2 regions of the Pseudomonas sp. TMW22091 genome follow, and region 2 is predicted to be linked to the other one. Evidence: predicted binding sites of a transcription regulator. Region 2 holds the regulator's gene; the other holds the start of a gene.
The links. The regulator LexA, encoded in region 2, represses DNA repair genes until DNA is damaged. The targets are predictions, from matches to a motif close to CTGTNTNNNNANACAG.
Positions count from the first base shown of each region.

Region 1: recN (DNA repair protein RecN) is a predicted target of LexA. The motif match lies at 2,337-2,352, and genes of this name have one in related genera.

Region 1 covers NZ_SCFI01000009.1:146,758-157,594, forward strand. The annotation lists gene EQV93_RS17230 (outer membrane protein assembly factor BamE) at 1-21, opposite strand, end outside; gene fur (ferric iron uptake transcriptional regulator) at 120-533, shown strand; gene recN (DNA repair protein RecN) at 630-2,312, opposite strand; gene grpE (nucleotide exchange factor GrpE) at 2,564-3,130, shown strand; gene dnaK (molecular chaperone DnaK) at 3,231-5,147, shown strand; gene dnaJ (molecular chaperone DnaJ) at 5,468-6,592, shown strand; gene dapB (4-hydroxy-tetrahydrodipicolinate reductase) at 6,603-7,409, shown strand; gene carA (glutamine-hydrolyzing carbamoyl-phosphate synthase small subunit) at 7,670-8,806, shown strand; gene carB (carbamoyl-phosphate synthase large subunit) at 8,919-10,837, shown strand, end outside.
Region 2 covers NZ_SCFI01000004.1:321,879-332,715, reverse strand. The annotation lists gene topA (type I DNA topoisomerase) at 1-1,149, shown strand, start outside; gene EQV93_RS10480 (DUF6586 family protein) at 1,356-1,877, shown strand; gene EQV93_RS10475 (hypothetical protein) at 1,996-2,229, shown strand; gene sulA (SOS-induced cell division inhibitor SulA) at 2,308-2,781, opposite strand; gene lexA (transcriptional repressor LexA) at 2,794-3,402, opposite strand; gene EQV93_RS10460 (TetR/AcrR family transcriptional regulator) at 3,664-4,371, shown strand; gene nagZ (beta-N-acetylhexosaminidase) at 4,541-5,551, shown strand; gene EQV93_RS10450 (S-methyl-5'-thioinosine phosphorylase) at 5,565-6,302, shown strand; gene EQV93_RS10445 (DEAD/DEAH box helicase) at 6,384-9,086, opposite strand; gene mfd (transcription-repair coupling factor) at 9,108-10,837, opposite strand, start outside.

The DNA.
Region 1 (10,837 bases), on a different contig from region 2:
CAAGAGCTTGGTGTTTTGCATCGGTGGGCGACTTCCACTATCTTGGCTGGGACAACGTAAACGCCGATCATACCCGTATTAATAGAAGCTGCGAAGCGGCTTCCGCGAGAAAGCTAACCATGGTTGAAAATAGCGAACTCCGTAAAGCCGGACTGAAGGTGACTCTGCCACGAGTCAAAATCCTGCAAATGCTTGACTCTGCCGAGCAGCGTCACATGAGCGCCGAGGATGTTTACAAGGCACTTATGACCGCGGGTGAGGATGTGGGGCTGGCCACGGTTTACCGTGTACTGACTCAGTTTGAGTCCGCAGGGCTGGTGATCCGCCACAATTTTGATGGTGGTCATGCAGTCTTCGAATTGGCCGATGCCGACGGTGGCCACCATGATCACATGGTCAATGTGGACAGCGGTGAAGTGATCGAATTTTTCGACGAAGACATCGAAAAACTGCAGCACGCCATCGCTGCAAAACACGGTGTTGAGCTGGTGGATCACAATCTTGTTTTGTACGTGCGCAAGCAAACAAAATAAGTCTGTAGCGCGAATTTCTGGTTCGCGAAACCAACAAAGGCGACCCAAGGGTCGCCTTTGTGCTGTCTGAATGACGGCTTTTTCTACCGTTCGTCGCTAAGCTGCAAGAATTTTCGCAGTAACCACCATTTTCTTTGCGTGCGCCAACGATTCTTTGGTCAGATCGATGCCGCCAAGCATGCGTGCAACTTCTTCTATGCGCTCTTTCTTGCTCAGTTTCGATACGGCAGTGCGAGTGGTGTCGCTCTCGCGAACCTTGTGCACAAATAGATGCTGATGGCATTGCGCAGCCACTTGCGGCAAATGGGTGACTGTCAGTACCTGGCCGCGTTCGCCGAGACGGCGTAACAGTTGGCCGACGATTTCAGCAGTAGGACCGCCAATGCCGACGTCGACCTCGTCAAATACCAGGGTAGGCACCCGTGAGGTTTGCGCGGTGATGACCTGGATGGCCAGGCTGATGCGTGACAGCTCGCCACCTGACGCTACTTTCGCCAACGCTTTAAGGGGTTGGCCTGGGTTGGCGCTTACCAGTAGCTCTACGTGCTCCAGCCCGTGTGGCATCGGGTCAATGCTGGCTTGTGGGCGCAGCTCGATCAAAAAGCGCCCGCCGGGCATGCCCAAGCGCTGTATTTCTTCTTCTACGGCACTGCTCAGGCGCGATGCTGCCTGAGCACGCAGGCTGCTGAGTTCGCGTGCACATTCCTGATAGTGGCGTGTATAGGCTGCCAGCTCGTGGGTCAGGCGTTCGATGGATTCGTCGTTGGCATTGAGGCTTTCGAGCTCATCCAGCAGTCTTTGCTGCAGCGCAGGAACGTCACTTGGCTGTACACGATGTTTGCGCGCGAGTGTATAGATGGTGTCCAGACGTTCTTCCAGGTACTGCAGGCGGCCCGGGTCAGCATCAAAGTGATCAAGAAATCGGTTGAGTTCGCCTACGGCTTCTTCAACCTGTATTTGTGCACTGGCCAGCAGGTCGGTTGCTTCGCTCAGAGATCCGGAGCTGTTGTTGATGCTTGAAAGTCGGTTCAGGCTGACCGTCAATGCATTAAGGACGTTGCCGGAGTCGTTTTCGCTGCACTGTTCAACCACTTGGCGGCAGATCGTGAGCAAGGTTTCGGCATTGGTCAGGTTTTTGTGTTCCTGCTCCAGTTCATCCAGTTCGTTTTCGCCCAGCGACAGCGTTTCGAGCTCTTCAAGCTGGTAGCTCAGTAACTGATGACGTGCGCGTTGTTCATCGCCGGAGTTGGAGAGGTGTTCGAGTTCTTGCCGCGCCTGGCGCCACCTTTGTGCAGCCAGTTGAACCTGGCGGGACAGGTCGGTGGCACCCGCGTATTCGTCCAGCAGGCGACGGTGGGTGTCCGGTTTTAGCAGCGACTGGTGCTCATGCTGGCTGTGGATATCAATCAGCAACTCGCCCAAGGCTTTGAGGTCGCCTTGTGGGCAGGGCGTGCCATTGATGTAGCTGCGTGAGCGCCCTTCAGTCGTGATAACACGACGCAAAATGCACGGGCCATCCGTTTCGAGGTCGCGCTCAGCGAGCCAGGCACGTGCTTCGGGAATGTCTTGGAGGTCGAAGGTGGCAAGAATGTCGGCTTTATCGGCGCCTGGACGAACTACACCGCTATCGGCTCGGTCTCCCAAGGTGAGGCCCAGCGCATCAAGCATGATCGATTTTCCTGCACCGGTCTCGCCAGTGATTACACTCATCCCGCGATCCAGTTCAAGATCGAGATGTTCAACGATGGCGTAGTTATGAACGGACAGGTGCACCAGCATAGGAGCTGCTCCAAAACGTAATGTCTGGTTATTTATACAGTGTTTTGTTTCGTGCTGACAATGGCTGTCGTTAGTACGATTTGCTTTGTTTTTCTGAATTTTTAGCGCGTTTTGATTTTTTTGCGGGATTTGGGGCAGGACAAAGACGCACTGTTAGTGCGTTGTGGCTCTTGAACCTGAAAATTGCGACCCCATATACCTTGGCAGAAGCGCGAGTCGAGCTCGCGGACAAAGTTTGAAAGGAGAAATCTATGGCAGACGAACAGACTATGGATACGCAAAACCAAGAAGCAAATCAGGCCGCCGATGCCGCTGGCGAAGATCTGGTCGCTCGCGTGCAGTCGCTTGAAGAGCAACTGGCCGCAGCTCATGATCAGGCTTTGCGTGTTGCTGCTGATCTGCAGAACGTTCGCCGCCGCGCTGAACAGGACGTCGAGAAAGCACACAAATTCGCATTGGAAAAGTTTGCTGGCGATCTCTTGCCGGTAATTGACAGTCTTGAGCGTGGTCTTGAGCTGTCCAGCCCGGATGACGAGAACATTCGCCCAATGCGCGAAGGGATTGAGCTGACACTGAAAATGTTCCAGGACACCCTGAAGCGTTATCAGCTGGAAGCGATTGATCCGCACGGCGAACCCTTTAATGCCGAGCATCATCAAGCTATGGCCATGCAGGAAAGCGCTGACCTGGAGCCAAACAGTGTGCTCAAGGTGTTTCAAAAGGGCTATCAGCTCAATGGTCGCTTGCTGCGCCCGGCTATGGTCGTAGTCAGCAAGGCGCCAGCGCCGGTTTCGCCATCGATTGACGAGCAGGCTTGAAATCGGCCGCAAGGCCCCCATTTAGAAGTCAAGCGTTAAGCAGTGCCGCAGTTGGTCATTACTGCTGCGGCAAAAAAATTCAAATTTAGGGAGAGTAAACATGGGCAAAATTATCGGTATTGACCTCGGGACCACTAACTCGTGTGTTTCGGTTCTGGAAAACGGTAAAGCAAAAGTTATCGAAAACGCAGAAGGCGCGCGTACTACGCCGTCGATCGTTGCGTATGCCAATGATGGCGAAATTCTGGTTGGCCAATCGGCCAAGCGTCAGGCAGTGACCAATCCGCATAACACCCTGTACGCGGTGAAGCGTTTGATCGGTCGTCGTTTTGACGAAGAAGTTGTACAGAAAGACATTCAGATGGTGCCTTACAAAATCGTCAAGGCTGACAATGGCGACGCATGGGTTGAAGTGAACGGCCAGAAAATGGCTCCGCCACAAATCTCGGCTGAAATTCTGAAGAAAATGAAGAAAACCGCCGAAGATTACCTCGGCGAGGCAGTGACTGAAGCGGTTATTACCGTTCCGGCCTACTTCAACGACAGCCAGCGTCAGGCGACTAAAGACGCCGGCCGTATCGCGGGTCTGGACGTAAAACGCATCATCAACGAACCAACCGCTGCTGCTCTGGCTTACGGTATGGACAAGGCGAAAGGCGACCACACTGTCATCGTTTATGACTTGGGTGGCGGTACTTTCGACGTGTCGGTCATTGAAATTGCCGAAGTGGATGGCGAGCATCAGTTTGAAGTGCTGGCAACCAACGGTGACACGTTCCTGGGTGGTGAAGACTTCGATATCCGTCTGATCGACTACCTGGTTGACGAGTTCAAGAAAGAAAGCGGCATGAACCTTAAAGGTGATCCGCTGGCCATGCAGCGTCTGAAAGAAGCTGCTGAAAAAGCCAAAATCGAACTGTCTTCGAGCCAGTCGACTGACGTGAATCTGCCTTACATCACTGCAGATGCCACTGGTCCTAAGCACTTGAACGTGAAAATTTCGCGCGCCAAGCTGGAATCGCTGGTTGAAGACCTGGTTCAACGCACCATCGAACCTTGCCGTATCGCGTTGAAAGACGCCGGTATCGATGTGTCGAAAATCAACGACGTGATTCTGGTCGGTGGTCAGACTCGTATGCCACTGGTTCAAAAACTGGTGACTGAGTTCTTCGGTAAAGAAGCACGTAAAGACGTGAACCCGGACGAAGCTGTTGCAATGGGTGCTGCTATCCAGGGCGCGGTATTGGCCGGTGATGTTAAAGACGTTCTGCTGCTGGACGTGAGCCCGCTGACTCTGGGTATCGAAACCATGGGCGGTGTCATGACTGCTCTGATCGAGAAAAACACCACGATTCCTACCAAGAAATCGCAAGTGTTCTCGACCGCTGACGACAACCAGGGCGCTGTGACCATTCACGTGCTGCAAGGTGAGCGTAAGCAAGCAGCTCAGAACAAGTCGTTGGGCAAGTTCGACCTGGCTGACATTCCACCAGCTCCACGTGGCGTGCCTCAGATCGAAGTAACCTTTGACATCGACGCCAACGGTATCTTGAACGTGAGCGCGAAAGACAAGGCGACCGGCAAATCTCAGTCGATCGTGATCAAGGCCAACTCCGGTCTGTCCGAGGAAGAAATTGCTCAGATGGTTCGCGACGCCGAGATCAACGCTGAGGAAGACCGCAAGTTCGAAGAACTGGCAGCTGCCCGTAACCAGGGTGACGCACTGGTTCACTCGACTCGCAAAATGGTCGCCGATGCTGGTGACAAGGTGACTGAGGAAGAGAAAGCTGCAATCGAAGCTGCAGTGGTTGCTCTTGAAGCTGCTGTAAAAGGCGACGACAAAGCGGCTATCGAAGCCAAGGTTGAAGAGCTGTCCAAAGTGTCTGCTCCAGTTGCTCAGAAGATGTACGCTGAGCAAGCAAACCCTGCAGACGCAGCGGCCAAGCCAGCTGATTCGGCTGAAAAAGCTGACGACGTTGTCGATGCTGAGTTTGAAGAAGTAAAAGACAACAAGTAATTAGCTTGTTTGTCGCCCGGTTGACCGCGCGCTTGCGGTGACTGGTAGGATGTCGCCGCGCGGGAGCTTGCTCCCGCGTTGGCGTGTCTGGAGTAGAGGAATTTTTACAGCATGCGACAAGGTCGGATGCTGGCGGTTGGGCTTGGAGGTTTTTATGTTCCGCCCGCACGAAACCGCTCCTGTCAGCCAATGCATTGGCTGTTAATCAGAAACCAATATCGTTGAAAAAGACGTGAGTCGAGTCTGGTCTCTATCGGATTTGGCGGGTTTGGTGAGGCTCGGGAGGGTTTTGCCGAACGTCCTTGAGAGTGCAAAGAATTATGGCAAAGCGCGATTATTACGAAATTTTGGGTGTCGAGCGTACTTCCACTGAGGTGGAGTTGAAGAAGGCATACCGACGTCTGGCAATGAAGCATCACCCGGACCGTAATCCGGATGACAAGGCTTCAGAAGAGCTGTTCAAAGAAGCGAACGAAGCTTACGAAGTCCTGTCGGACTCCAGCAAACGTGCTGCCTATGATCAATACGGGCATGCCGGTGTCGACCCGCAAATGGGTGGCGGCGGTGCTGGGTTTGGTGGGCAAAACTTCTCCGACATCTTTGGTGATGTCTTCAGTGATTTCTTTGGCGGTGGTCGTGGCGGCTCCCGGGGCGGCGCTCAGCGTGGTAGCGATTTGCGCTATACGCTTGAGCTGGACCTGGAAGAGGCTGTGCGCGGTACCACGGTCAATATTCGTGTTCCTACGCTGGTTAATTGCAAGCCGTGTGACGGTTCTGGCGCCAAGAAGGGTTCTTCGCCTGTTACCTGTACGACCTGTGGCGGTATTGGCCAGGTGCGTATGCAGCAGGGTTTCTTTGCGGTTCAGCAAACGTGTCCGCGCTGCCATGGTCAGGGTAAGATCATTTCTGATCCGTGCGACAGCTGCCGTGGTGAAGGTCGCGTAGAAGAGTACAAAACCCTTTCGGTGAAAGTGCCTGCGGGTGTTGATACCGGCGATCGCATTCGTCTGTCGGGTGAAGGCGAGGCTGGCGTACAGGGTGGTCCTGCGGGCGATCTGTACGTGGTTATCGAGGTGCGTGAGCACGCGATTTTCCAGCGCGACGGCAAGCATCTGTTCTGTGAAGTGCCTATCAATTTTGCTGATGCGGCGCTGGGTGCAGAGCTTGAAGTCCCGACGCTTGACGGTCGAGTCAAGTTGAAAGTGCCTGAGGGCACTCAGAGCGGTAAACAGTTCCGTATTCGCGGCAAGGGCGTTGCCCCTGTGCGGGGTGGTGGTGCTGGTGATCTGATGTGTCGTGTGGTTGTTGAAACGCCGGTGAAGTTGAGCCGACGTCAGCGTGAGCTGATGGAAGAGTTTCGCTCCACGCTGGAAGGTGACAGCAGTCACTCGCCTAACGCAACAGGCTGGTTCGAAGGCGTGAAGCGCTTCTTCGGCGACTTATAAGGGGCGGGACATGCGACGTATAGCTGTTATGGGTGCTGCCGGGCGCATGGGTAAAACCCTGATTGATGCGGTGCAGCAGCGTTCGCCGCTGTGCGGCCTGACCGCTGCGATTGTTCGTCCGGGCAGCTCGTTGATCGGTGCAGATGCCGGTGAATTGGTATCCCTGGGTCGTCTTGGTGTTGCGCTGTCGGCTAATTTGCAGACGGTTGCGGATGACTTCGATGTATTGATCGACTTCACGCTTCCTGACGTTATGCTGAAAAACCTTGAGATTTGCCGTCAGTCTGGCAAGGCCATGGTGATTGGTACGACAGGGTTGAGTCCGTTGCAAAAGCAATTGCTCGCCGAGGCGGGCAAAGACATTCCGATCGTTTTTGCTGCGAACTTCAGCGTAGGCGTAAATTTGTCGCTTAAGTTGCTGGATATGGCTGCTCGAGTGATGGGGGAGGATGCGGACATTGAAATCATCGAAGCGCACCACCGTCATAAAATCGATGCGCCTTCCGGTACTGCCCTGCGCATGGGTGAGGTAATTGCCGATGCGTTGGGGCGTGACCTGCAAAAGGTTGCGGTCTACGGTCGAGAAGGGCATACCGGCGCACGTGAGCGCGAGACTATCGGTTTTGCGACGGTTCGCGGTGGCGATGTAGTTGGAGATCACACGGTGCTGTTCGCCACTGAAGGTGAGCGCCTTGAGATTACCCACAAAGCGTCCAGCCGCATGACGTTCGCCAAGGGTGCGGTTCGCGCTGCGCTATGGTTGGAGGGCCGCGAGCCGGGCCTGTATGACATGCAGGATGTGCTCGAGCTGCGTTGAAATACCTCTGTAATATCGGGCTATTGCGCAATCAATAGCCCGTTTTTTAACCGCTAAGCGATGTCCTGTCGCATTCCTCAGCCTTTTCGGCTCTTTAGCGGTAGACCAAAAAAGCCTTTTTCTGTAAGCTACAGCTTTAGTGTGTCCACTAAAAGCGCGCAGAATTATTCAGTGAAGAAGCGGGGTGACGTGTCCATACGTCACTCCGCTTTTTTACAACCTGCGATCGCCCTTTCAGGCTTTATTTACGGGAGGTCTTCTTGACTAAGCAAGCCATACTCGCCCTCGCTGATGGCAGCATTTTTCGCGGCGAAGCCATTGGTGCCGACGGTCAAACCGTTGGTGAGGTGGTGTTTAACACCGCAATGACTGGCTACCAGGAGATCCTGACGGATCCTTCCTACGCTCAGCAAATCGTGACCCTGACTTACCCGCATGTCGGCAATACCGGTACTACACCGGAAGATGCCGAGTCTGATCGTGTTTGGTCCGCAGGTTTGGTGATCCGTGATCTGCCACTGGTTGCCAGCAACTGGCGTAACACAATGTCGTTGTCTGACTACCTGAAAGCCAACAATGTTGTGGCTATCGCCGGTATCGACACCCGTCGCCTGACACGCATTCTGCGTGAGAAAGGCGCACAAAACGGCTGCATCATGGCTGGCGACAACATTTCTGACGAAGCGGCCATTGCCGCTGCACGTGGTTTCCCTGGCCTCAAAGGCATGGACCTGGCGAAAGTCGTCACGACCGATAAAGCCTACGAGTGGCGTTCCAGCGTCTGGAACCTGGCGACCGACAGTCATCCGACTATCGAAGCCAGCGAGTTGCCTTACCACGTTGTGGCTTACGACTACGGCGTAAAGTGGAACATCCTGCGTATGCTGGTTGAGCGCGGCTGCCGCGTGACCGTGGTTCCGGCTCAGACGCCTGCCAGTGATGTACTGGCGCTGAATCCTGATGGCGTGTTCCTGTCCAACGGCCCGGGTGATCCTGAGCCTTGCGACTACGCAATCAAGGCGATTCAGGAAGTGCTGACTACCGAGATACCGGTGTTCGGTATTTGCTTGGGCCATCAGCTGCTGGCACTGGCTTCGGGCGCCAAGACTGTGAAAATGGGTCATGGCCACCATGGTGCTAACCACCCGGTTCAGGATCTGGACACCGGTGTTGTGATGATCACCAGCCAGAACCACGGTTTTGCGGTGGATGAAGCCACTTTGCCAGCCAATGTGCGTGCGATTCACAAGTCGCTGTTCGACGGCACCCTGCAGGGTATCGAACTGACCGACAAGAGCGCTTTCAGCTTCCAGGGTCACCCTGAAGCCAGCCCGGGCCCGAACGACGTAGCACCGCTGTTCGATCGCTTCATCAATGAGATGGCCAAGCGCCGCTGATCAATGCTGCGTTGCAGTTCGATGGTGGCCCCGAGCTTCGGTGGCCCCTCGGGCGCTTCAGCATCTTGATTGACAGCTTGCCGACTGACCTGCGGATTTGAGTGACAAACCCATGCCAAAACGTACAGACATTAAAAGCATCTTGATTCTCGGCGCTGGCCCGATCGTTATCGGCCAGGCCTGCGAATTCGACTACTCCGGCGCCCAGGCCTGCAAGGCTCTGCGTGAGGAGGGTTACCGCGTCATTCTGGTTAACTCCAACCCGGCCACCATCATGACCGACCCGGACATGGCCGACGCAACTTACATCGAGCCGATCAAGTGGCAGACCGTTGCCAAGATCATCGAAAAAGAGCGCCCAGACGCACTGTTGCCAACCATGGGTGGCCAGACTGCTCTGAACTGCGCACTGGATCTGGAGCGTGAAGGCGTTCTGGAGAAGTTTGGCGTAGAGATGATCGGTGCCAATGCCGACACCATCGACAAGGCTGAGGACCGTTCGCGTTTCGACAAAGCCATGAAGTCCATCGGCCTTGATTGCCCGCGTTCAGGTATCGCGCACAGCATGGAAGAGGCCAATGCGGTTCTCGAAAAGCTGGGCTTTCCATGCATCATTCGTCCTTCCTTCACCATGGGCGGCACCGGTGGCGGTATTGCTTACAACCGTGAAGAGTTCGAAGAGATTTGTTCCCGCGGTCTGGATTTGTCGCCCACCAAAGAGCTGTTGATCGACGAATCGCTGATTGGTTGGAAAGAGTACGAGATGGAGGTTGTCCGCGATAAGAAGGACAACTGCATCATCGTCTGCTCGATTGAAAACTTTGATCCGATGGGCGTGCATACAGGTGACTCGATCACCGTTGCGCCAGCGCAAACCCTGACGGACAAGGAATACCAGATCATGCGGAACGCCTCTTTGGCGGTGCTGCGTGAAATTGGCGTTGAAACGGGCGGTTCCAACGTTCAGTTCGGCATTTGCCCGAACACAGGCCGTATGGTCGTGATCGAGATGAACCCGCGTGTATCGCGTTCTTCAGCGCTGGCTTCCAAAGCCACCGGTTTCCCGATTGCGCGCATCGCTGCCAAGCTGGCCATCGGTTACACCCTGGATGAGTTGCAAAACGAAATCACCGGCGGTGCGATGCCGGCCTCGTTCGAGCCGTCCATCGACTACGTTGTGACCAAACTGCCACGTTTTGCTTTCGAGAAGTTCCCGAAAGCTGACGCGCGCCTGACGACTCAGATGAAGTCGGTGGGTGAAGTGATGGCTATCGGCCGGACCTTCCAGGAATCTCTGCAAAAAGCCCTTCGCGGTCTGGAAGTGGGCGTTAGCGGTCTGGATCCAAAGCTCGACCTGAGCAATCCGGAAAGCATGGCCGTGCTCAAGCGTGAGCTCACTGTTCCGGGCGCCGAGCGTATCTGGTACGTGGCTGATGCATTCCGCGCAGGCATGACTGTCGAAGATATCTTTGGCATGAACATGATCGATCCTTGGTTCTTGGTACAGATCGAAGATCTGATCAAGGATGAAGAAAAGATCAAGACGATGGCGCTGTCCTCGATTGATCGCGATGCGATGTATCGCCTTAAGCGCAAAGGCTTCTCGGATGCACGTCTGGCTGTACTGCTGGGTGTGACCGAGAAAAATCTGCGTCGCCATCGTCACAAGCTGGAAGTGTTCCCGGTTTACAAGCGTGTTGACACCTGCGCGGCCGAGTTCGCTACTGATACGGCTTACATGTACTCCACCTATGAGGAAGAGTGCGAATCCAACCCTTCGGATCGTGACAAGATCATGATTCTGGGTGGTGGCCCGAACCGTATCGGTCAAGGTATCGAGTTCGACTACTGCTGCGTTCACGCCGCTCTGGCGCTGCGTGCCGATGGTTACGAGACCATCATGGTCAACTGCAATCCGGAAACCGTTTCCACCGACTACGACACATCGGATCGTCTGTACTTTGAGTCGGTCACGTTGGAAGACGTGCTGGAAATCGTTCGTGTCGAGAAGCCAAAAGGCGTGATCGTTCA
Region 2 (10,837 bases):
GAAAAACGCGGGATTGGTCGTCCGTCGACCTATGCCGCGATTATTGGCACCATTCAGGACCGTGGCTACGTGGCGTTGCATAACCGCCGCTTCTACTCCGAAAAAATGGGCGACATCGTCACTGAGCGTTTGTCTGAAAGCTTCTCTAATCTGATGGACTACGGCTTTACGGCCGGTATGGAAGAGAACCTCGACGACGTGGCTCACGGCGAGCGCGACTGGAAAAACGTACTGGACGAGTTCTACGGCGACTTCAAAAAGAAACTCGAAGTCGCAGCGGCGCCTGAAGGCGGCATGCGTGCCAACCAGCCGGTCATGACCGATATTCCGTGCAAGGAATGCGGTCGTCCCATGCAGATTCGTACGGCCTCGACGGGTGTTTTCCTTGGGTGCTCGGGCTACAGCTTGCCGCCCAAAGAGCGCTGCAAGGCCACCGTCAATCTGGTGCCGGGCGATGAGATTGCCGCCGATGACGAAGGCGAGTCCGAATCGCTGGTGTTGTTGGGTAAGCACCGTTGCCCGATTTGCAGCACGGCCATGGATGCTTACTTGCTGGATGAGAAGCACAAGCTTCATATCTGCGGTAACAACCCGGACTGCGTAGGCTACGAAATCGAAGAAGGTAACTACCGCATCAAGGGGTACGAAGGGCCGAGCCTGGAGTGCGACAAATGCGGAAGCGAGATGCAGCTTAAAACCGGGCGTTTCGGCAAGTTCTTTGGTTGCACCAACCCTGAGTGTAAAAACACCCGCAAACTGCTGAAGAGTGGTGAGGCGGCGCCGCCGAAAATGGACCCGGTGAAAATGCCGGAGCTCAAGTGCGAGAAGGTCAACGACACGTATATCTTGCGTGACGGTGCCTCTGGCTTGTTCCTGGCGGCCAGTCAGTTCCCGAAAAACCGTGAGACGCGTGCGCCGTTGGTGATCGAGATTGTTCCGCACAAGGACGAGATTGATCCCAAGTACCACTTCCTGTGTGAAGCGCCGAAGAAAGACCCTGATGGTCGTCCCGCAGTGATTCGCTACAGCCGCAAAACCAAAGAGCAGTACGTACAGACAGAAGTAGACGGCAAGCCTACGGGCTGGCGCGCGTTCTACGATGGCAATAGCTGGAAGGTCGAAGACAAGCGTAAAGACAAAGACGCTTGATCTGAGCTGACCGCTGAATAAAAAACCGCGCAAGGGCTGCATGCCTTGCGCGGTTTTTTTGTGATCTGCGGGTTTACGATTGCTGCGCGACCGGACGCAGCCTGCGGCAGCTGCTACGCAGGGCTATCAGCAAATGCTTGCTCCCATGGCCTGTAATCCCTGAGACTGCATGACTGCCTTTACCCCTTTCGTTGTGGAGCGCCCGCATGGCTCATGAACTCTATACCCGTACCAATCAGAAAATCTATTTCGCAGGTCTGGCGCTTGAAGCCATGAAGAAGGCGGGTGAAGGCCGGGCCATGAATGCACAGGCATTGCTGCAAGCTGAGCGTGAGTCGGCTGTCTTTCATTTATACGGCGCTTTGTTGGGGCTGTGCCATGAAATTGCCGGGTTTTACCGGCTGTCTCAAGCCAATGCGCCACGGGTTGAGCTGTTGCTCACTCAGAATATGCTGGATGAAAAGGCGATTCCTGAGTTGGCTGAGCTAGTAGAGCTGGCGCGAGCGCCTCAGACCTGGCTGGCACAATTGGTGGCCACTCATGCTGCGTTGTATTTGCCGTTGCAGGCACCGAAAAAAATCAAGGTTGATGTGTTTCAGCCCTTGATCGCGGCGGTCAATCTTGAAGAGGAGACGTCGCCGCAATTGACTCAAGAAACCCTGGAAGAGTGGCGACAAAACCTGAAGGGGTTGGCCATTCGCTTTCGTGATGGCCTGAATGAGTGCTAAGGGGCGCGCATAAAACTGTACAGTCAGTCATCACTTTCTAATGATTCCTGTGTATATCCTGGAAAATTGTCAAAGGATGACTGATATAATCTCGCGCTTTCGTGGAGAACAACTTTTTATGCCAACGTCCTTTCTAGAAATTGTCGAATTGCCAGATGGCCGTATCGAACTGCGCCGGGCTGATGACGAAGGGTCTCTGGTGACGCTGGACTTCTCTGAAGATGCCAAGGCATTTCTTCAGGGGCAGCATGTAGAAGTGGCGAAAGCCATGCTGAGTGTAGGTGTGCAAATGGCCGGCCGTTTGGCTGAAGGCGAACTTGTGCAGGATGAAGGGCCACGCATTCTTCATTAAGCGCTCCGCACAGCTCTGAACCACGGCAAGGCTAATGCGTTCTGCATTGGCCCTATACCTAATGGTTGTATTGGCTATTTACCCCAAGCGAATATTCAGACTTTGCCCGTTGCCTGTGCGTGCTGCGCCGATCAACTGTTGGCGCGCGGCGCTGTTCAGTGGGTTGATCCAGCTCACTACGGTGTGACTGCGGCCCAGTCGAAGGGCTTCGCAGGTCAGTTGTAGCGCGCTTTTATTGCCGTTGGGTTGTAACAGCAAAATACGCTCTCGGTTGAGGCCCGCATCGCGCAGCCAGCTTTGGGTCAGGCTCGGCGGCGGCGCAATCAGGGTCAGCCAGCGTGCATGTTGCTGTTCGCTTAGTTCGCGCAGCATAGGCGCAAGCAGGTTCAGGCAGTTCTCGGCGGCACCGCGTAAAGACAGTTCGCTGAATACTTCAGGTTCTGCGCTCCAGGGTGTTTCAAGCACTTCTTTGATCGTGGTGGGCATGGGTTGCGCCATGAACACTTCGAACAGGGGTAGTTGTGCAGGCAGCGGTGTGTGCGGGAACTGCATGGCGCCTCCTAATTAGCGACGTATAACGCCTACGCTCAGGCCTTCGATTACCAGTTCCTGCTCTTTGAGATTCACTTCAATGGGCGCGAAATCGGGGTTTTCAGCGATAAGCCAGACTTTGCTGCCTTCTCGTTTGAAGCGTTTTACGGTCACTTCGTCGTCGATACGCGCCACGACAATCTGACCATTACGTGCCTCGCGGCAGGTATGCACGGCTAAAAGGTCGCCATCAAATATGCCGACGTCTTTCATGCTCATGCCCTGAACCCGCAGCAGGTAGTCCGCCCGAGGGTGGAAGAAAGTCGGGTTGATGTTGCAGGATTCTTCGACGTGTTCCTGGGCCAGGATCGGGGCGCCAGCAGCGACGCGACCAATGATGGGCAGTGTTGACTCGTCGGCCTTGGCCTCAAAGCCCGGGATGCGAATGCCGCGAGACGCGCCTGGGGTCATCTCGATGGCGCCCTTGCGGGCCAATGCCTTGAGGTGCTCTTCGGCGGCGTTCGGGGACTTGAAGCCCAGTTCCTGTGCGATCTCGGCACGGGTGGGCGGGTATCCGTTGTCATCCAGGCATCGCTTGATGAAAGCCAGGATCTCTGCTTGGCGTGGCGTCAGTTTTAACATGGTGATCGCTCTGTTTTTTTATACAGTGACTGGGATTATATACAGTGAAGGCCTATTGGCAATCATCCATTTCCTGTAGTCCGCTGGACGGTCGCCTATAGGCTGCGTGTGCAGGCATTTATGGTGTGAGGCTGGATGAGTGATGGCTGTGTTTAAATGCCAGACCGACCAGTCGTAAAGCGAACACGTTACCTTGACTTTTTACAAACTGAAACGTATGTTTCAAACACCTGTTTTAAGTGTTTTTCAGCCGGAGTAAACATGGCCCAGTCGGAAACCGTTGAACGTATCCTTGATGCTGCTGAGCAGTTGTTCGCGGAAAAAGGTTTTGCCGAAACTTCATTGCGGCTGATTACCAGCAAGGCCGGGGTTAACCTCGCAGCCGTCAATTATCATTTTGGTTCCAAGAAGGCGCTGATTCAGGCGGTATTTTCGCGTTTTCTGGGGCCGTTTTGCGCCAATCTGGATCGTGAGCTCGAGCGCCGTCAGGGCAAGCCTGAGCAGCGTCCCTCGCTCGAAGAACTGCTTGAAATGCTGGTAGAGCAGGCGCTGGTGATTCAACCGCGCAGCGGAAATGACCTGTCGATGTTCATGCGCTTGTTGGGGCTTGCGTTCAGTCAGAGCCAGGGTCACTTGCGGCGTTACCTGGAAGACATGTACGGCAAAGTGTTCCGTCGCTATATGTTGTTGGTTAATGAAGCCGCACCGCAGATCCCACCCATAGAATTGTTTTGGCGCGTGCATTTTATGCTTGGTGCGGCGGCATTCAGCATGTCCGGGATCAAGGCTTTGCGAGCGATTGCGGAAACCGATTTTGGCATCAATACCTCCATCGAGCAGGTGATGCGCCTTATGGTGCCCTTTCTGGCCGCAGGCATGCGCGCCGAAAGCGGTGTAGTTGACCCGGCAATGGCCAGCGCTCAAATGCGCCCGCGGACCAAAACCCCACAGGTTGCCCTTAAGGTTTGACCTGTGCGGGTGGGCGCGGCAGCTCAGTTCCGCTAAGCTAGCCGCCATGCCCAACCCTGACTTATTCCCGTTTGCTGATGTACCGCTGCAATCCTCGATTGCGGCGCGCATGGCTGTGTCCGCACGTTCGCGGCAGGTAATGAGCGCTCTCTTTATTTAAGGAATTTCCATGAGTTCAGCCCTGAAAGGCTCCTTGATGGTGGACGTGGCCGGTACTTGGCTGACGGCCGAAGACCGGCAACTGCTGCGCCAGCCTGAAGTGGGCGGGCTGATTATTTTTGCGCGCAACATCGAGCATCCCCGTCAGGTACGGGAGTTGAGTGCGTCGATTCGCGCCGTGCGCCCGGATCTGTTGCTGGCGGTGGATCAGGAAGGTGGCCGGGTACAACGTTTGCGTCAGGGTTTTGTAAGGCTGCCGGCGATGCGCGCCATTGCGGACAACCCGAATGCAGAGTACCTGGCCGAACAGTGTGGCTGGATCATGGCCACTGAAGTGTTGGCGGTGGGGCTGGACTTGAGCTTTGCGCCGGTACTGGACCTGGACTATCAGCGCAGTGCAGTGGTGGGCAGCCGCTCGTTCGAGGGGGATCCTGAGCGCGCTGCAACGTTGGCCGGGGCCTTTATTCGCGGCATGAATGACGCTGGCATGGCGGCTACAGGCAAGCATTTTCCGGGTCATGGCTGGGCAGAAGCCGACTCGCATGTGGCTATCCCGACGGACGAACGCAGCCTTGAAGACATTCGCGCCCATGATCTCGTGCCGTTTGCACGTCTGAGCAAGCAACTGGCGGCGGTCATGCCGGCCCATGTTATTTACCCGCAAGTTGACAGCCAGCCCGCCGGTTTCTCGCGCCGTTGGTTACAGGATATTTTGCGCGGCGAACTGCAATTTGACGGTGTGATTTTCAGTGATGATCTGTCGATGGCCGGCGCTCACGTCGTGGGCGATGCGGCCAGTCGTATCGAAGCGGCCTTGTCGGCAGGCTGCGACATGGGCTTGGTGTGCAACGATCGCGCTGCCGCCGAACTGGCACTCAGTGCTGCACAACGCTTGAAGGTTACGCCATCGCCACGCATTGCGCGCATGCGGGCCCAAGCCTGGGCCAGCACCGATTATCGCCAGAACCCGCGCTGGCAGGTGGCAATGGGCGCACTTAAAGATGCTCAACTAATTGATTAAGGGATCTGCCTCAATGACGGTTTACGCAATTATTGGCGGTACTGGGCTGACTCAGCTTGAAGGCCTGACCATCAGCCGCTCGCTGGCACTCGAAACGCCGTATGGCCCGACCTCTGCGGATATTCATATCGGTGAATTTGGCGGGCGCGAGGTGCTGTTTCTGGCGCGTCATGGGCATCCGCATCGCGTGCCGCCGCATGAGGTCAATTACCGCGCCAATCTGTGGGCGTTGAAGCAGGCGGGGGCCGATGCGATTCTGGCGGTAAATGCCGTGGGCGGTATTCATATGGCGATGGGCACAGGGCATTTTTGCGTGCCTCATCAGCTGATTGACTACACCAGTGGTCGTGAGCACACCTATTTTGCCGGTGATCTGGAGCAGGTGACCCACATCGATTTCAGCTACCCCTATACCGAATCTTTGCGAGAGCAATTGATTGCTGCACTGGCGGCCGAGGGATGCTCCTACAGCAGTCACGGCGTCTACGCGGCCACACAGGGGCCACGTCTTGAGACGGTGGCGGAAATTGCCCGCCTTGAGCGTGATGGCTGCGACATTGTTGGCATGACCGGTATGCCAGAAGCGGCGCTGGCTCGTGAGCTGGGGCTGGACTACGCGTGTCTGGCGCTGGTGGTCAACCCGGCCGCAGGCAAGTCGACGGCAATCATCACGATGGCCGAGATAGAGCAGGCGTTGCATGACGGCATGGGCAAGGTCAAGGCAACGCTGGCGCGGGTGTTGGCGGGTTGATTTGACCTTTTGAATTGGCGATGGCTGCGCCGCTGGACGTAGCCTCGCTCCGCTCTGCAACGGTTACGAAGTCAGCTGGGTTCAGCGTTTCTCGACCTTCGGCGGCAGCGGAGCAAACAGGGCTTCGATGTCGTCGTCGTGAAGCTTCCAGTCCCCGGCGGCTCGTCCGTCCAGCACGCCTGCCGCCAAATCCGACTTTTCCTGCTGCAAGTGCTGGATTTTCTCTTCCACAGTGCCGCGGGCGATCATCTTGTACACAAACACCGGTTTTTCCTGGCCGATTCGGTAGGCGCGGTCGGTCGCCTGATTTTCCGCCGCCGGGTTCCACCACGGGTCGTAATGGATCACGGTGTCGGCCTCGGTCAGGTTCAAGCCTACGCCACCCGCCTTCAGGCTGATCAGAAAGATCTGCAAGGTGCCGCTCTGGAACTCCTTCACCGGCGTGCGCCGGTCTCGGGTCTGGCCAGTGAGCAGGGCGTAGCGGATATTGCGTTTTTTCAGCTCAGCTTCGATCAGGCGAAGCATTGAGGTGAATTGTGAAAACAACAGGATGCGTCGACCTTCGGCAAAGAGTTCGTCGAGCATCTCCATCAAGCTGTCGAGCTTGCCCGAGGTGCTGCCTTTTTTCGGCGGTGTATCGCTGACCAGTCGCAGATCGCAGCACACCTGACGCAGTTTGAGCAGGGCTTCTAGAATGATGATCTGACTGCGCCCCAGCCCTTTGCGGGTGATTTCATCACGGACTTTTTTGTCCATCGCCAAACGCATGGTTTCGTATACGTCGCGCTGGGCTTCGTTGAGCTCGACCCAATGAATAATCTCGGTTTTGGGCGGCAGTTCGGTGGCGACCTGCTCTTTGGTGCGTCGCAACAGAAAGGGTTTGATTCGCGCATTGAGGTGCTGCAAGCGCTCGTCATTGCCGTGGCGTTCGATGGGCACCCGGTAGTTGCGGTTGAAGGCTTGCGCGTCACCCAGCCAGCCGGGCAGCAAGAAATGGAACAGCGACCACAGCTCGCCCAAGTGGTTTTCCAGCGGAGTACCACTCAGGCACAGACGTTGGCGCGCGGTCAGTTCACAGGCGGCTTGTGAGGCTTTGCTGCCGGGATTTTTGATGTACTGCGCTTCGTCGAGGATAAGGATGTGCAGAGGCAGTTTTGCCAGGTGCTCGATGTCCTTGGGCAGCAAAGCGTAGGTGGTCAGAATGAGGTCATAATCGTTCAGGTTCGCAAAGTGCTTTTTGCGGGTGGGGCCATACAGCGCCAGCACGTTGAGCTGCGGTGTGAAATGCGCCGCTTCGTCGAGCCAGTTGGGGATCAGGCTGGTGGGCATAATCACCATCGCGGGCCGATCAAGTCGCCCGGCGTTCTTTTCAGTAAGAATATGCGCCAGTGTTTGCAGGGTTTTACCCAGCCCCATGTCATCCGCAAGAATCCCGCCGACTTCCAGCTGGCGCAATGACTGCATCCAGCTCAGGCCTTCCAGTTGGTAGGGTCGCAGGGTGGCGTTGAGGCCTTCAGGGGCTGCGACGGTGAAGTCCTTGATGTCACGCAGGCGCTGAGCAAAACCGCGAATATGTTCGCCGCCTTCCCAGCGCAGAGGCAAGGCGTCCAGTGCATTGAGGCGCGGGGCATCGGCACTTTTGATGCGCAGTGCGGTTGCCCCCGGTTCGCCCAGGTAAAACTCATCGAGGGTGGCCAGCACGGGTTTAAGCCGCCCGTATGGCAGGGCCACTTGCAAGGGGCCGTGGTTACTGTTGGGCGTGGCCGGGATGTTCACCAGAATCAGTTCGTCATCTCGACGTTTGGCAAGTCTTTCGGGGCTGAGAATGTCGGTGTGCGAACGCATCAGGTTGAGCAGGATCGGCAGCAGGCTCAGGCGCTGGCCGTTGACGATGATGCCCAGTTCCAGATCAAACCAGTCGTGTTCCGGCGCTTCTTCGACGTTGGCGTACCATTCTTCGACGGGGCTGAGATCAAATCCGAAGTCTTCATCAACCAACAACTCCCAGCCCTGTTCGCGCAAGCCGGCCATATGGTTGAGGGTGAAGTTGAGCCACGCACTGTCATTGACCATTTCGAACAATTCGCCCGCACTTTCAGGCAGTGCTTTGCTCTGGCGTGTCGCAATTTTGAACCCCAGCTCACGCAGTTGCTCTCGGTAGGCGTTTTCTGCGTTGGGATGACGCTTGATGCGCAGCGTTTGATGCTCCTGACGAACCAGGACGTCTGTATTTTTTTGCCCGCTGACGTAATGCTCAAGGTAATTGAAAGACAAGGCGGCACGATGCTGGGTATAGCGCTGCATTTTGCCGTTACGCGGTTCAAAGGCGCTGAATTCGGCACTGGCGAGCCATAGGCGTGGCACGGGTTGCACGTCATCGATCAAGACTTCAGGCAGGTTGGCAGGTCGGCGTGAATCGAGTACGGCCTGGAGTTTTTCCAGAAGCTCGGCGTCCTGGGCAGCGGCAGGGTAGTTCAAGGTGTCTTCAATCTTCAGTAATACAGCAGCGGTATGCTTGCAGTTAACGCGAACAGGGCACGTACAGTGCGCGCTGACCAAGAGCAGAGTACCTTTGGCCGACTCGCGCAGTTGAATGGTCTGGCGATAAGTGTTGTCACTTGAGCCTTGGCAACTGGCTGTGATCAGGCTGTTGCCGACCTGGGCAATTCTGACACGGTTTTCCAGAGCGTAGCGACGGCCACGCTCCAGGCTTTGTTCTTTGAAGCGGCTGACCCACGTCGGTGCGAGCGGTTTGGTCAGCCGGGGTGTCGTGCTCAAGGTCATGGCTGTGTCATTCAATAGCCATCAAGAAGCCTTCGGCGTCAGGCGCTCAAAGAGCGCTTCCAGAGTGTTGAAGCGTTCATCTGCACGCTCCATGGGCACCATGAACTTGAACAGGGTTGCGCCTTCGAACTTGTAGCGGTTGGGTTGGCCCTGAATCAGTTTGATCAGCACCAGCGGATCAACCGGGGTGTCGGAGGCAAACTCGATCCGGCCGCCTTGGGGGCCAGCGTCGACCTTTTTGATGCCCAATTGCTCGGCCTTCAATTTCAACGCGGTGATGCGCACCAGATTTTTGGTCGGTTCAGGCAGCAGGCCGAAGCGGTCGATCATTTCAACCTGCAAGTCCTTAAGGCCTTCTTCGTCACTGGCGTTGGCAATGCGTTTGTAAAGGATCAGCCGTGCGTGAACATCGGGCAGGTAGGCCTCGGGGATCAAGGCCGGGACGCGCAGGTTGATTTCCGGCCCGCCACCCAGTGGCTGGTCAAGGTTGGGTTGTTCGCCCTTGCGGATCGACTTGACTGCACGTTCGAGCATTTCCATGTACAGCGTGAAGCCCACAGCTTGTATCTGACCGCTTTGACCGTCGCCCAACAGTTCACCCGCGCCACGGATTTCGAGGTCGTTGGTGGCCAGAACAAAACCGGCGCCAAGGTCTTGGGTGTTGGCAATGGCTTCGAGGCGCTTTTGCGCATCGCCGGTGATTTGTTTGCGTGGCGGTGTCAGCAAATAGGCATACGCCTGGTGGTGACTGCGCCCCACACGGCCACGCAATTGGTGCAACTGCGCCAGGCCGAATTTGTCGGCACGCTCGATGATAATGGTGTTGGCGCTCGGCACGTCGATACCGGTCTCGATGATGGTCGAGGCGATCAGTACGTTAAAACGCTTGTGATAAAAGTCGCTCATTACCTGTTCGAGTTCGCGCTCACGCATCTGCCCATGGCCAATACCGATGCGGGCTTCGGGCACCAGCTCAGCAAGGTCGGCGGCGCATTTCTCGATGGTTTTAACATCGTTGTGCAGGTAATAAACCTGACCGCCACGCAGCAATTCACGCAGCAAGGCTTCTTTGATCGTGCTGTTGTTTTGCTCCATGACGAAGGTGCGCACCGACAGGCGACGAGCCGGCGGCGTGGCAATGATCGACAGGTCGCGCATGCCCGACACGGCCATGTTCAGCGTACGCGGGATTGGCGTGGCAGTGAGGGTCAGAATATCGACTTCACTGCGCAGGGCTTTGAGCTGTTCTTTCTGACGAACCCCGAAGCGGTGCTCTTCGTCGATGATCACCAGACCCAGATTTTTGATCTTGACGTCGTCTTGCAGCAGTTTGTGGGTGCCGATGACGATATCGATTTTGCCTTCGGCCAGATCGGCCACAGCGGCGTTGATTTCTTTGGCCGATTTGAAGCGGCTCATGACCTCAACCCGTACCGGCCAGTCGGCGAAACGGTCGCGGAAACTGTTGTAGTGCTGCTGGGCGAGCAGGGTGGTGGGCACCAAAATGGCCACCTGACGACCGCCATGTACCGCAATAAAGGCGGCGCGCATGGCCACTTCGGTTTTGCCGAAGCCCACGTCGCCACACACCAGGCGGTCCATCGGTTTGGGCGACAGCATGTCGGCGCGCACGGCTTCGATGGTGGTTTGCTGGTCGGGGGTTTCTTCAAACGGGAAACCCGCGCTGAAGGTTGCGTAGTCGGCCTTGGGGTCTTCAAAGGCATAGCCTTCGCGGGCGGCGCGACGGGCGT